3 linked regions of the Methylibium petroleiphilum PM1 genome follow. The protein of the gene in region 3 interacts with the protein of the main gene of each other region in a pairwise test. Links are inferred from orthologs where the notes say so. Each region holds a gene or a part of one and is shown on either strand. Other genes may lie near its edges.

Region 1 (3,463 bases), 680 kb from region 3 along the record:
GATCCGGTAATCGAAGGCGTCGCGCCGCACGCCGCCGACCAGCTTGAACGATTCCAGAACCTGCCATTGCCCCTGGGCGAACAGGCCGTAGGTCAACAGATCCAGATCCCAGTGGTTGTTGACGTTCGCGCCCGGCCCCGCCGGCGTGTCCCAGCGCTGGTTGATGCCCGTCCCGCGGTCTGCGCGGAGCTCGGCGCCGGCCGTGATCGCTGCCTTTGCGCCGACCCCGAGGTGGTACTGCGCCCGGCCACCGTAGACGGCGCGATCGTCGTTCTGCACGTTGTAGCCGTTCGGATTGCCTCCTGCCGGATTGGCGCGTCGCTTCTCGTAGTGCTCGGCAAAGACCGAGGCATGCCAGCCCTCCTCGCCACGCGCCGGACGGCGGGTCAGCACAAGGCCATAGCGTTCGGCATCGCCGAACAGTGGCGGCGCGTTCGGATCACGGTCGCGCGGCCCGACCGCGCCGTTCACCAGCGACGCAAAGCTGAGGTAGCCGGGTGCGTCCCAGTCGGACTTGTAGTAGCTGCCGCGAAGCGCCCACAGGGCATCGCCGGTGTCGAGCGAAGCCTTGGCGAACAGGTTGCCGCGCGCCACCCGCGAGTTGTCGCGATAGCCGTCGGTGCGGTAGAGATCGGCGACCACGAAGGATCGGACCGCGCCATGTTCGCCGGAGAACACCGCCGTGCCGCGGCCGCTGCCGTAGCTGCCGGCACTCAGCCCGAGACTCGATTCGCCCCGGTCGCGCGTGACGATGTTGATCGCCCCGGCGCGGTTCTGGTCGCCGTACAGCGCAGAGAACGGCCCCTTGATGACCTCGATGCGCTCGATCATGTCGGGCGTGAGCCACGACAGATCGCTCATCCCGGGCCCGCCCTGGTTGGCGGACGGGAAGTTCTGCGGCACGCCGTCCACGTAGATGGCCACGTCGCCGCCGTGTGCGCCGGTGCCGGTAAAGCCCCGCATCTTGATCGGGCTGCCGATGTCGCCCTGGCCGAAACTGTAGGCGTTGACGCCCGGCACGCGGCGCAGCAGATCGGTGTAGTCGCGGCCGACGTTCGTCCGTGCGATGTCTTCGCGCCCGATGACCGTCACCGCAGCGGGCAGCCCCCGCGCGTCGAGCGTGACGCTGCCCTTGGTTTTCTCGGCCGAGCCGACGACACGAACAGCGGCCAGTTCCGCAGCGGCAGGTTCGTCGGGGTTCTGCTGCGCCAGGACAGGGCCCACCGCCAGCGCGGTCAACAACAGGGTGCTCGGCGAAAGGCGCCGATCGAAAGCGTGGTGCACAGGGTCTCCTCGTTGCAGAACGACTCATGGGCAACCGGCGCACCCATGAGTATGATGATTTTTATTATGTTCATACATCTTCCGTGCCACCCATCCCGGATGGCATCCGACGCCCGGTGAAGGACGTCGAACCACGAGCAAACCCCCGATCACCGCGCTTCCAGCAGAGACGTCGAAACGCTCAGTGAGCGCTGTGGTCTCGGTGGCAGACACGCCCACGGACGCAACCCACCCGTCGCGCCCCAAGAAAAAAGGCCCTGCGGTGCAGGGCCTTGGTGGGTCGGGGCAGACGCCGCGGCTCAGGATGCCGGCTTCGGATGCACGTGCGCCGCGTGGTGCGCGCCGCGTCCGTGCTTGTGGCTGTGGTGCAGTTCCACGCTGATGAGGTTGAGCTTGCCGTGGTGCACGCCGCGCTCGGCGCACACCGCGTCGGCGAAGCGCCTCACCGCCAGCGTCGGGCCGCGGAGGATCACGGTCTCGAGGCAATGGTCGTGATCGAGGTGCGCGTGCATCGTCGACACCGCAAGATCGTGGTGATCGTGCTGTAGCTCGGTGATGCGCTCGGTGAGTTCGCGCTGGTGGTGGTTGAAGATGTACGACAGGCAGGCCACGCAGTGCACCGACTCGTCCTTGTTCTGTCGCGTGCGCTCCATCTCCGCACGCAGCAGGTCGCGCACCGCCTCCGAACGGTTGGCATAGCCGCGGTCGGCGATCCAGTGGTCGAATTCGTGCGCGAGCTTGTCGTCGAGGGAGATGGTGAAGCGTTCCATGCGAGCCGGTCGGTGAAGGTGGAGAGGAGAATCGGTCAATGCACCGTGCACACCATGCACGGATCGAACGAGCGCACGATGTGCTGCACCGCCACCGGCGTCAGTTCGCCCTCTTGCACCGGCGCGCCCTCGAGCGCCTGCTCCAGCGCGCCGGGCGTGCCGGCGGCGTCTCGCGGCGAGAAGTTCCAGGTGGTGGGCGCGACGATCTGGTAGTTGGCGATCTGGCCGCGGATGGCGACGATCCAGTGGCCCAGGCTGCCACGCGCGGCCTCGCTCAGGCCCACGCCGACGCCCTCGGTGAAATGCGGGCTCGGCACGCAGTAGGACTCGCCGCTCTGCAACTGCTGCAACCAGCGCTCCATCATCGGCACCACGCGCGCCAGTTCGATCAGGCGCGCCAGCACGCGGGTGTAGACGGTGCCGCCGTGGCGCGCCACCGCGTCGCGCACCAGCGGCTGCGCCGATGCCAGCTGGCGGGCGATGGCACCTGTCTCGACCACCTCGCCGGCGAGCCGTGGCGCCTTGTTCCACGTGTAGGCGTCGGGCTTGTCGGCGTCGGGCAGCGTCAGGCCGTCGAGCGGATGGCGCGGGGCGGCGCTGTCGGCCAGCCAGGCATGCGTCGCGTCCTCTCGTATCGCCGCCTCGTCGAGACGCGACAGCACCGCGCGCTGCGCATGCCACACGCCGCCGCCGAGCTCGAAGCCGCCGTCCGGCTGCGGGTAGGCGCCGTAGCTGAGGTAGCGCCCGGGGCCAGGGCCGAGACGCTCCAAGGCAGCGTCCTTGACCATGCTCAGGAACAACCGGAAGTCGCCGCGCCACGGGTCCTGCGCATGCCAGGCCCACAGCTCGGCTTCGCTGGCGATCGAGCTCACCTTCTCCAGCGGTGCGGCGAACAGCTGGCGCTCGAGGAAGGCCCGGAACTCGCGCACGCGCGACAGCAGGCGCACACGCTCGGCTGCCTCGATCGGCCGCGTGGAGCCGCCCGGCTCGATGCTCTGCGTGTGAGGCCACTTGCCGGCCAGGGTGCCGAGCAGCGTGAACCAGCGCTGGCGCGCCGCGATGGCCGCGCGCGTCTGTTCGCCGGTCTGCGGGGCGAAGCGGCGTTCGGCTTCGGCATGCCAGGCCCGCGACGCATAGACCGGACGAGTGAAGTCCGGCATGAAGAAGAGGTAGAAGTGCGTCAGGTGATCGGCCAGGTTCTCGGTGGCGAGGATCACATTGGTGGCGTGCTGGCCGTTGGGCGGCATCTCCAGGCCGCCCAGGTCGGCCAGGGCGCGCGCCGACGCCACCGACTGCGAGACCGAGCAGATGCCGCAGATGCGCGGCACGTAGACCAGTGCATCGTGCGGGTTCTTGCCGCGCAGGATCTGCTCGAAGCCGCGGTACATCGGCGCGTTGACGCGCGCCGA
Region 2 (3,352 bases), 600 kb from region 3 along the record:
ATCGGCGTGACGTCGAGGTAGAGGTTGAGCACCGTGTAGTCGTCGCCGCCGAAGGCGCCGGTGTACCAGCCGTGGCTGTCGGGGCCGCGCCGCAGCCGGAACTCGAAACCCAGGTCGGGCTGCGGATCGCTGGCGCGCGGCGTGCCGCTGAAGGCCAGGCCGGTGGCCTCGGTGTCGCGGTTGTCGAGCAGCGAGCCCATCGCGTCGACGATGGTCGAGGGGCCGAGCATGTCGTTCTGGAACGGCGCGCTCTCGAAGCTCGGCGCGAAGTCCGGCGAACCCGGGTCGATCAGTTGCCCCTGGAGCTTCTGCAGCGAGGGCGTGGTGACGCCGCTGTGCAGGTCGTGGCGGTCACCGCGGTCCAGGTAGGTGAGCTTGGCATTGCGCAGGTTGAAGGCGTCGAGCCGGCCGTCCTGCGAGGCCGCGCCGAGGTCGACCAGCAGCACGCCCTTGCCGCCGACCACCTCGACCTTGCCGTCGTGCAGGATCGCGGCGGTGTTTTCCTCCACACCGAGGCCGAGGCGGTAGCCCTTCTGCACCATCAGCGGGAGCAGGCGGCCGATGCGGCCGCGCTTGAGGAAGTGCTGGTCGATCAGCAGTTCGGGTCCGACGAAGCCCAGGCCGCGGCCGATCTCCTGCCCTTCGTCGAGACGGCCGCGCTTGAGCACACGCAGCACGTCGTAGGCGTCGCGGAACATGGTCTCGCTCATCACTGCGGCGCCGGCGCTGGTGCCGGCCACCACGCCGCCGGCGCGGTACACGCTCCAGATCGCCTGCAGCAGCGGCGTCGGCAGGCCGTCGGGTTGCAGCGAGTCGGTGATGCGCGATTGCGCCCCCCCGGCGAAATAGATGCCGGTGGCTGCCAGCACCTGCTCGATCAGTACCGGGTCGTGCACCGCCTCGGCCACTTCGTAGCCCTGCCATTCCGGCGCGACCGGCAGGGTCACGGCCTGGGCGCCGTGGCGCTGCAGGGCATCGACGACCATCTCGCCGGTCTTCTCGGGGGCAGACGACGCCGCCGGGATCACCACCCAGCGCGAGCCCGGTCCGCCCGACAGTTGCACCAGTCGCGACCAGACCGCGGTGTTGTCGTACCTCAGTTCGCCACCGATCGGCACGGCATAACCGGTGGGGGCCGTGCCGGCGGCGGACGCCGCCGCCAGTGCCGTCGTCGTGACTGCCCAGGCGAGCAGCATGACGATCCAGCGTCCCGTCGTCCGGGAGAACACGGGACCCTTCCGGTGCGAGGGGCCGGATGCAGCAGCGAGCAGTGGGGCCGGCATGGTGATGAAGCCTCCGGTGATGGCGCGTTGCAGAGATTCGATCTTGGCATCGATGTGGCGATCCGCCGAGTCGGGCAAGCACGAACTGCGGCAGGCATCACGCTTGAGCAAGTCTCGCGCCTGCCGGCGGCGGCAGCGGGCGCCCCGACCCGCGGCGAGGGCGCTCACGCCGGGGCCGGCTGCAGGTCGGCGTCGAGCGTGCCGCGCTCGTCGAACACGAAGCAGCCGCCTTCGTAGTGGCGTGCGCCGACGGTCTGGAAGTACTGCAGGATGCCGCCGTCGAGCTGCAGCACGTGCTCGACGCCTTGCTCGCGCATCAGCAACGCGGCCTTCTCGCAGCGGATGCCGCCGGTGCAGTAGCTCACCACGGTCTTGCCGGCGAGTTCGGCGCGATGGGCGGCGAGCGCAGCCGGGAATTCGCCGAAGCGCTCCAGGCGCCAGTCGATCGCGCCGGCGAAGCGACCGGCGTCGACCTCGAAGCCGTTGCGGGTGTCAAGCATCAGCAAGGGCCGGCCGGCGTCGCACCGACCGGCATCGAGCCAGCGCGCCAGCGTGGCGGCATCCACCGCGGGTGCGCGGGCGTCGACCGGACGGACGGTCGGATGGTCCATGCGGATGATCTCGCGCTTGAGCTTGACGCGCAGCCGCTGGAACGGCGGGCGCTCGCTCCAGCTCTCCTTGGCCTGCAGGTCGGCGAACCGCGCGTCGCCGCGCAGCCACGACAGGAAACCGCGGGCGTCGGCCTCCGCACCGGCCAGGAACAGGTTGATGCCTTCCTCGGCCAGCAGGACGCTGCCCTTGAGGGCCAGCGCCTGGGCCTGTGACAGCAGCCGCTCGCGCAAGGCCTCCAGATCGTCGAGCGCGACGAAGCGGTAGGCGGCGAGGTTCAGGACGGCGGGGCTGGGCATCGGGTGATTGTAGAAATCACCGGCGCGGACGGCGGTGCAGCGCACCTTTAGCGTGCGTCAGTGAGGGCGGGCTTTCCTCCGGACGTGATCGAGTGCCGCACCAGCTTGTGGCGCGCCCTGCAATCGCGGGGTGTTGCCGCGACCGGGATTCGCTACCTTATCGGTCACGGCAAGGAAGCGCCGGCAAGGATGACGATCATGGACAGCACAGTGGACAAACCGGGCCCCGTCGCCTTGGCGGTCTGGGCCACCGCCCAGCGCCTGGTGGGCAAGGTGCAAGGCGCTTTGCGCGCCGCACGGCGGCAGATCAGCCCCTGCTTCACCCGCACGGCCGGCGCCCTCTGTTTCGACCTGGCCGTGTTCATGGCGCTGGCGTTGATGGCCGCCACGCTGCTGACTCCGCTCGACCAGCCGCTTGGCGACGGGGCCGGATGGATGCTGAGTTGCCTGGGTGTCTTCGCCGCGTTCTGGTGCTCGATCGCGGCGGCGGATCTGGAGCGGCTTCGCAAGCTGCGCCGTCGCTTCCTGGCGCGTGCACCCCAGGCACTGCGCGCCGCACCGAGGGTCCAGGCGCTGCCGCCAGACGCGGTGCTCATGCCGACGACCATGGCTACGATGCTGCCACCGCTGCGAGTGCGCTCGGCCTACCGCCCGAGCCGGGTGATCCGGCCGCTGCCCTCGCGTTCGCTGCTCCGCACGGCCAGCCGCAGTCACTGAGACGCCGGCCCTCGCCGGATCAGAATCCCAGGCTGGCCAGCAGGTCGTCGACCTCGCCCTGGTTCTGCACCACGTCGGTCCGCCCCTCGGGGTTGACCACCGGGCCGTTGAGGATGGTGTTCTCGACCACCTTCTGCGCCTGTTCGGGCGGTGCCGCCTGCACCAGCAGCTTCACCAGGCTGTCTTCCAGATCGCTCGCCAGCGACACCACCTTGGCCACCACCTGCCCGGTGAGGTCGTGGAAGTCCTGCGCCATCATGATGTCGGTCAGATCGGCATCGATGCGTGCGGTGGCGGCTTCGACATCGCTGACGAAGTTCATCACCGAGCCCGAGGCCACGGCCTTCACCGGATCGGCGACGATGGCGGCGGCGATGCGGCGCGTCTCGGCGGCGATGCGGGTGTGTTCCATCTTGGCCTGATCGACCGAGTTCAGCACCTTGT
Region 3 (2,793 bases):
ATGATCTCGCCGGTGTCGGCATCGACCATGTTCTTCGCCAGCACGCGGCCGACGAGGAAGTCTTCCGGCACGCTGATGAAGCTGGTGCCCGACGCTTCCAGCGCACGCGTGTGGCGCGCCGTGATGCGCTTGTCCTTCTCGACGATCACGGCACCCGCCTTGTCGGTCAGGTCGAAGCGGGCGATCTCGCCGCGCAGCCGGTCGGCCACGAACTCCATCTGCGCGCCCGAGTCCATCAGGCGGAAGTTGTCGAACACGAAGAAGTTCGCGAGGATCTGCTCCGGGTTCAGACCGATGGCCTTCAGCAGGATCGTCACCGGCATCTTGCGACGGCGGTCGACGCGGAAGTACAGGATGTCCTTCGGGTCGAACTCGAAGTCCAGCCACGAGCCGCGGTAAGGAATGATGCGGGCGCTGAACAGCAGCTTGCCCGAGCTGTGGGTCTTGCCCTTGTCGTGCTCGAAGAACACGCCCGGCGAGCGATGCAGCTGCGAAACGATCACGCGCTCGGTGCCGTTGACGATGAAGGAGCCGTAGTCGGTCATCAGGGGCACTTCACCCATGTAGACCTCCTGCTCCTTGATCTCCTTGACCACCTTCGACTGCGAGGTCGAGGTTTCGCGGTCATAGATGATCATCTGCAGCTTGGCGCGCACCGCGGCGGCGTAGGTCAGGCCGCGCTGCTGGCATTCCCGCGTGTCGAACGCGGGCTTGGCCATGTTGAACTCGATGTACTTCATCTCCACGAACCCGTTGTGCGAGACGATCGGGAAGGCGGAGAGGAAGGCGGCCTGCAAGCCCTCCGGTTTGCGCTTTTGGGGCGGCACGTCCTTCTGCAGGAAGGCGACGTAGGAATCCTTCTGCATCGTCAGCAGATAGGGCACGCCCAAGACGTTCTCGCGCTTTCCGAAACTCTTCCGGATGCGCTTGCGCTCGGTGTAGCTGTAGGGGGTTGCTTGCGCCATTGATCACTCCGTGTCGAACGAGCACCGCCCGGCCTAGGCGACACTCTTTCGGCGACTGGCGACGCAGACCTTGCGTCTGCTGCTTGGTGGCTGGCCACTACCAGCCGCTGGCGGACAACCAGGGCATTGCACCCCAGCCCGACCAAACCGGTTCCCTGCAGTCGTTTCAGAGAACACTTGGAAACCCCCAAGGGAGACTTCCAGGTGCTCACGGCCCTCGGAGAAACCCTCGATTATGACCTCGAGGATCTTTCTGACACCCCCCAAGGGCTAATGAGAGGGATCGCTCCAGGAAGCGCAAAAGGCTGGGGCCGATCCGGCACCCAGCCCCGTGCGCCGCGTCTGATTACTTCAGCTCGGCCTTCGCGCCGGCTTCCACCAGCTTCTTCACAGCCGCTTCGGCGTCGGCCTTGGCCACCGCTTCCTTCACGTTCTTCGGAGCGCCATCGACCAGGTCCTTGGCTTCCTTCAGGCCCAGGCCCGTCAGTTCGCGCACGGCCTTGATGACCGACACCTTGTTCGCGCCGGCCTCGAGCAGAACGACGTTGAACTCGGTCTTCTCTTCCACCGCAGCAGCAGCGCCACCACCACCGCCGGCAGCCGGGGCGGCCATCGCGGCGGCGGACACGCCGAACTTCTCTTCGATGGCCTTGACCAGCTCGTTGAGCTCCATCACCGACATGCTGTCGAGGGCGGTCAGGAATGCGTCTTTATCGAATGCCATTTTGGTTCCTAGATATGCGTTGAAATTGAATGAAGATCAGGCGGCGGCAGCCTCGGCGGGCGCGGCTTCCGCCGACCCCCCTCGCTGCTCGGCCAGCGCGGCCAGTACGCGCGCGATGCGCGAGACCGGCGACTGCATCAGTCCCAGCAGCTGCGACAGCAGCACTTCCTTGCTCGGGATCGATGCCAGCGCCTTCACGCCCTCGGCGTCCAGGGCCTTGCCGGCATAGGCGCCGGCCTTGATCACCAGCTTGTCGTTGCCCTTTGCGAAGTCCGCGATGACTTTGGCTGCTGCCACAGCGTCTTCGGAGAAGCCGTAGATCAGCGGGCCAGCCATGCTCCCGGCGGCCACTTCGAACGAGGTGCCAGCGACGGCACGGCGAGCGAGCGTGTTCTTCAGCACGTGAAGATAGACGCCCTTCTCGCGCGCCTGCTTGCGCAGCGCGTTCAAGTGTTCCACCGTGAGTCCGCGGTACTCGGCCAGCGCCAGCGTCTGTGCCTTGGCCACCTGGGCCGACACCTGCGCCACGACGGCTTCTTTCTCGTTGCGATTCAGACTCAAGGTCCACTCCTTTGCTTATGCGCCCCGGACCTTGCGGTCCGCGGCACCCACTTCAGCGACCTTCTGTCCAGGAACCCCGCCGATCACGAATCGCTTCGTCCTCGACGGCCATGCCCGTTCAGCGGGATCGCCATCTGCGCTGGCTTCGTCGCCGACCCTTCGGCCGACACCTCATTTAGGCGGCTCGCGCCGCACCAACGGTCTTTGACGGCCCGCGCCGGATTGCCCCGAGAGGCTCACCGGCACGACCCACCAATTCAGCCGGATCTCGCGCCAGACACTCGCGAGACCCTTGTCCGATGTATCAGCCCTGCGCGGCGGCGTTGATCGACGCCACGTCCACGCGCACGCCGACACCCATGGTCGACGACACCGCGACCTTGCGCAGGTAGATGCCCTTGCTGGTCGCCGGCTTGGCCTTGTTGAGCGCCTCGATCAGCGCCTGCAGGTTGCCCTTGAGCTTGTCGCCGTCGAACGAGCGGCGGCCCAGCGTCGTGTGGATGATCCCGGCCTTGTCGACGCGGAACTGCACCTGGCCGGCCT

The links.
Region 1: the proteins of rplL (region 3) and nikR interact in binary tests that used the Escherichia coli proteins (3 or more experiments, as listed by UniProt). The link is inferred for Methylibium petroleiphilum PM1 from one-to-one orthologs.
Region 2: the proteins of rplL (region 3) and MPE_RS14515 interact in binary tests that used the Escherichia coli proteins (3 or more experiments, as listed by UniProt). The link is inferred for Methylibium petroleiphilum PM1 from one-to-one orthologs.

Annotation. Positions count from the first base shown.
Region 1 is NC_008825.1:2,986,696-2,990,158, forward strand. Bases 320-3,305 are described here. They hold nikR (nickel-responsive transcriptional regulator NikR), read right to left. Parts: upstream 2,055-3,305; coding sequence 1,584-2,054; downstream 320-1,583. Other genes in these bases: MPE_RS14145 (TonB-dependent receptor), read right to left, coding at 320-1,284; MPE_RS14155 (nickel-dependent hydrogenase large subunit), read right to left, coding at 2,090-3,305. Outside these bases: more of MPE_RS14145, read right to left, coding at 1-319; more of MPE_RS14155, read right to left, coding at 3,306-3,463. UniProt on the Escherichia coli protein: Transcriptional repressor of the nikABCDE operon. Is active in the presence of excessive concentrations of intracellular nickel.
Region 2 is NC_008825.1:3,063,120-3,066,471, reverse strand. What follows is about bases 320-3,194. They hold MPE_RS14515 (sulfurtransferase), read right to left. Parts: upstream 2,192-3,194; coding sequence 1,448-2,191; downstream 320-1,447. Other genes in these bases: MPE_RS14505 (protein phosphatase CheZ), read right to left, coding at 2,928-3,194; MPE_RS14510 (hypothetical protein), read left to right, coding at 2,381-2,908; MPE_RS14520 (cyanophycinase), read right to left, coding at 320-1,229. Also shown: more of MPE_RS14520, read right to left, coding at 1-319; more of MPE_RS14505, read right to left, coding at 3,195-3,352. UniProt on the Escherichia coli protein: Catalyzes oxygen-dependent 5-hydroxyuridine (ho5U) modification at position 34 in tRNAs, the first step in 5-carboxymethoxyuridine (cmo5U) biosynthesis.
Region 3 is NC_008825.1:3,662,307-3,665,099, forward strand. It holds rplL (50S ribosomal protein L7/L12), read right to left. Parts: upstream 1,690-2,793; coding sequence 1,312-1,689; downstream 1-1,311. Other genes in the region: rpoB (DNA-directed RNA polymerase subunit beta), read right to left, coding at 1-965; rplJ (50S ribosomal protein L10), read right to left, coding at 1,726-2,250; rplA (50S ribosomal protein L1), read right to left, coding at 2,555-2,793. UniProt on the Escherichia coli protein: The binding site for several of the GTPase factors involved in protein synthesis (IF-2, EF-Tu, EF-G and RF3). Is thus essential for accurate translation.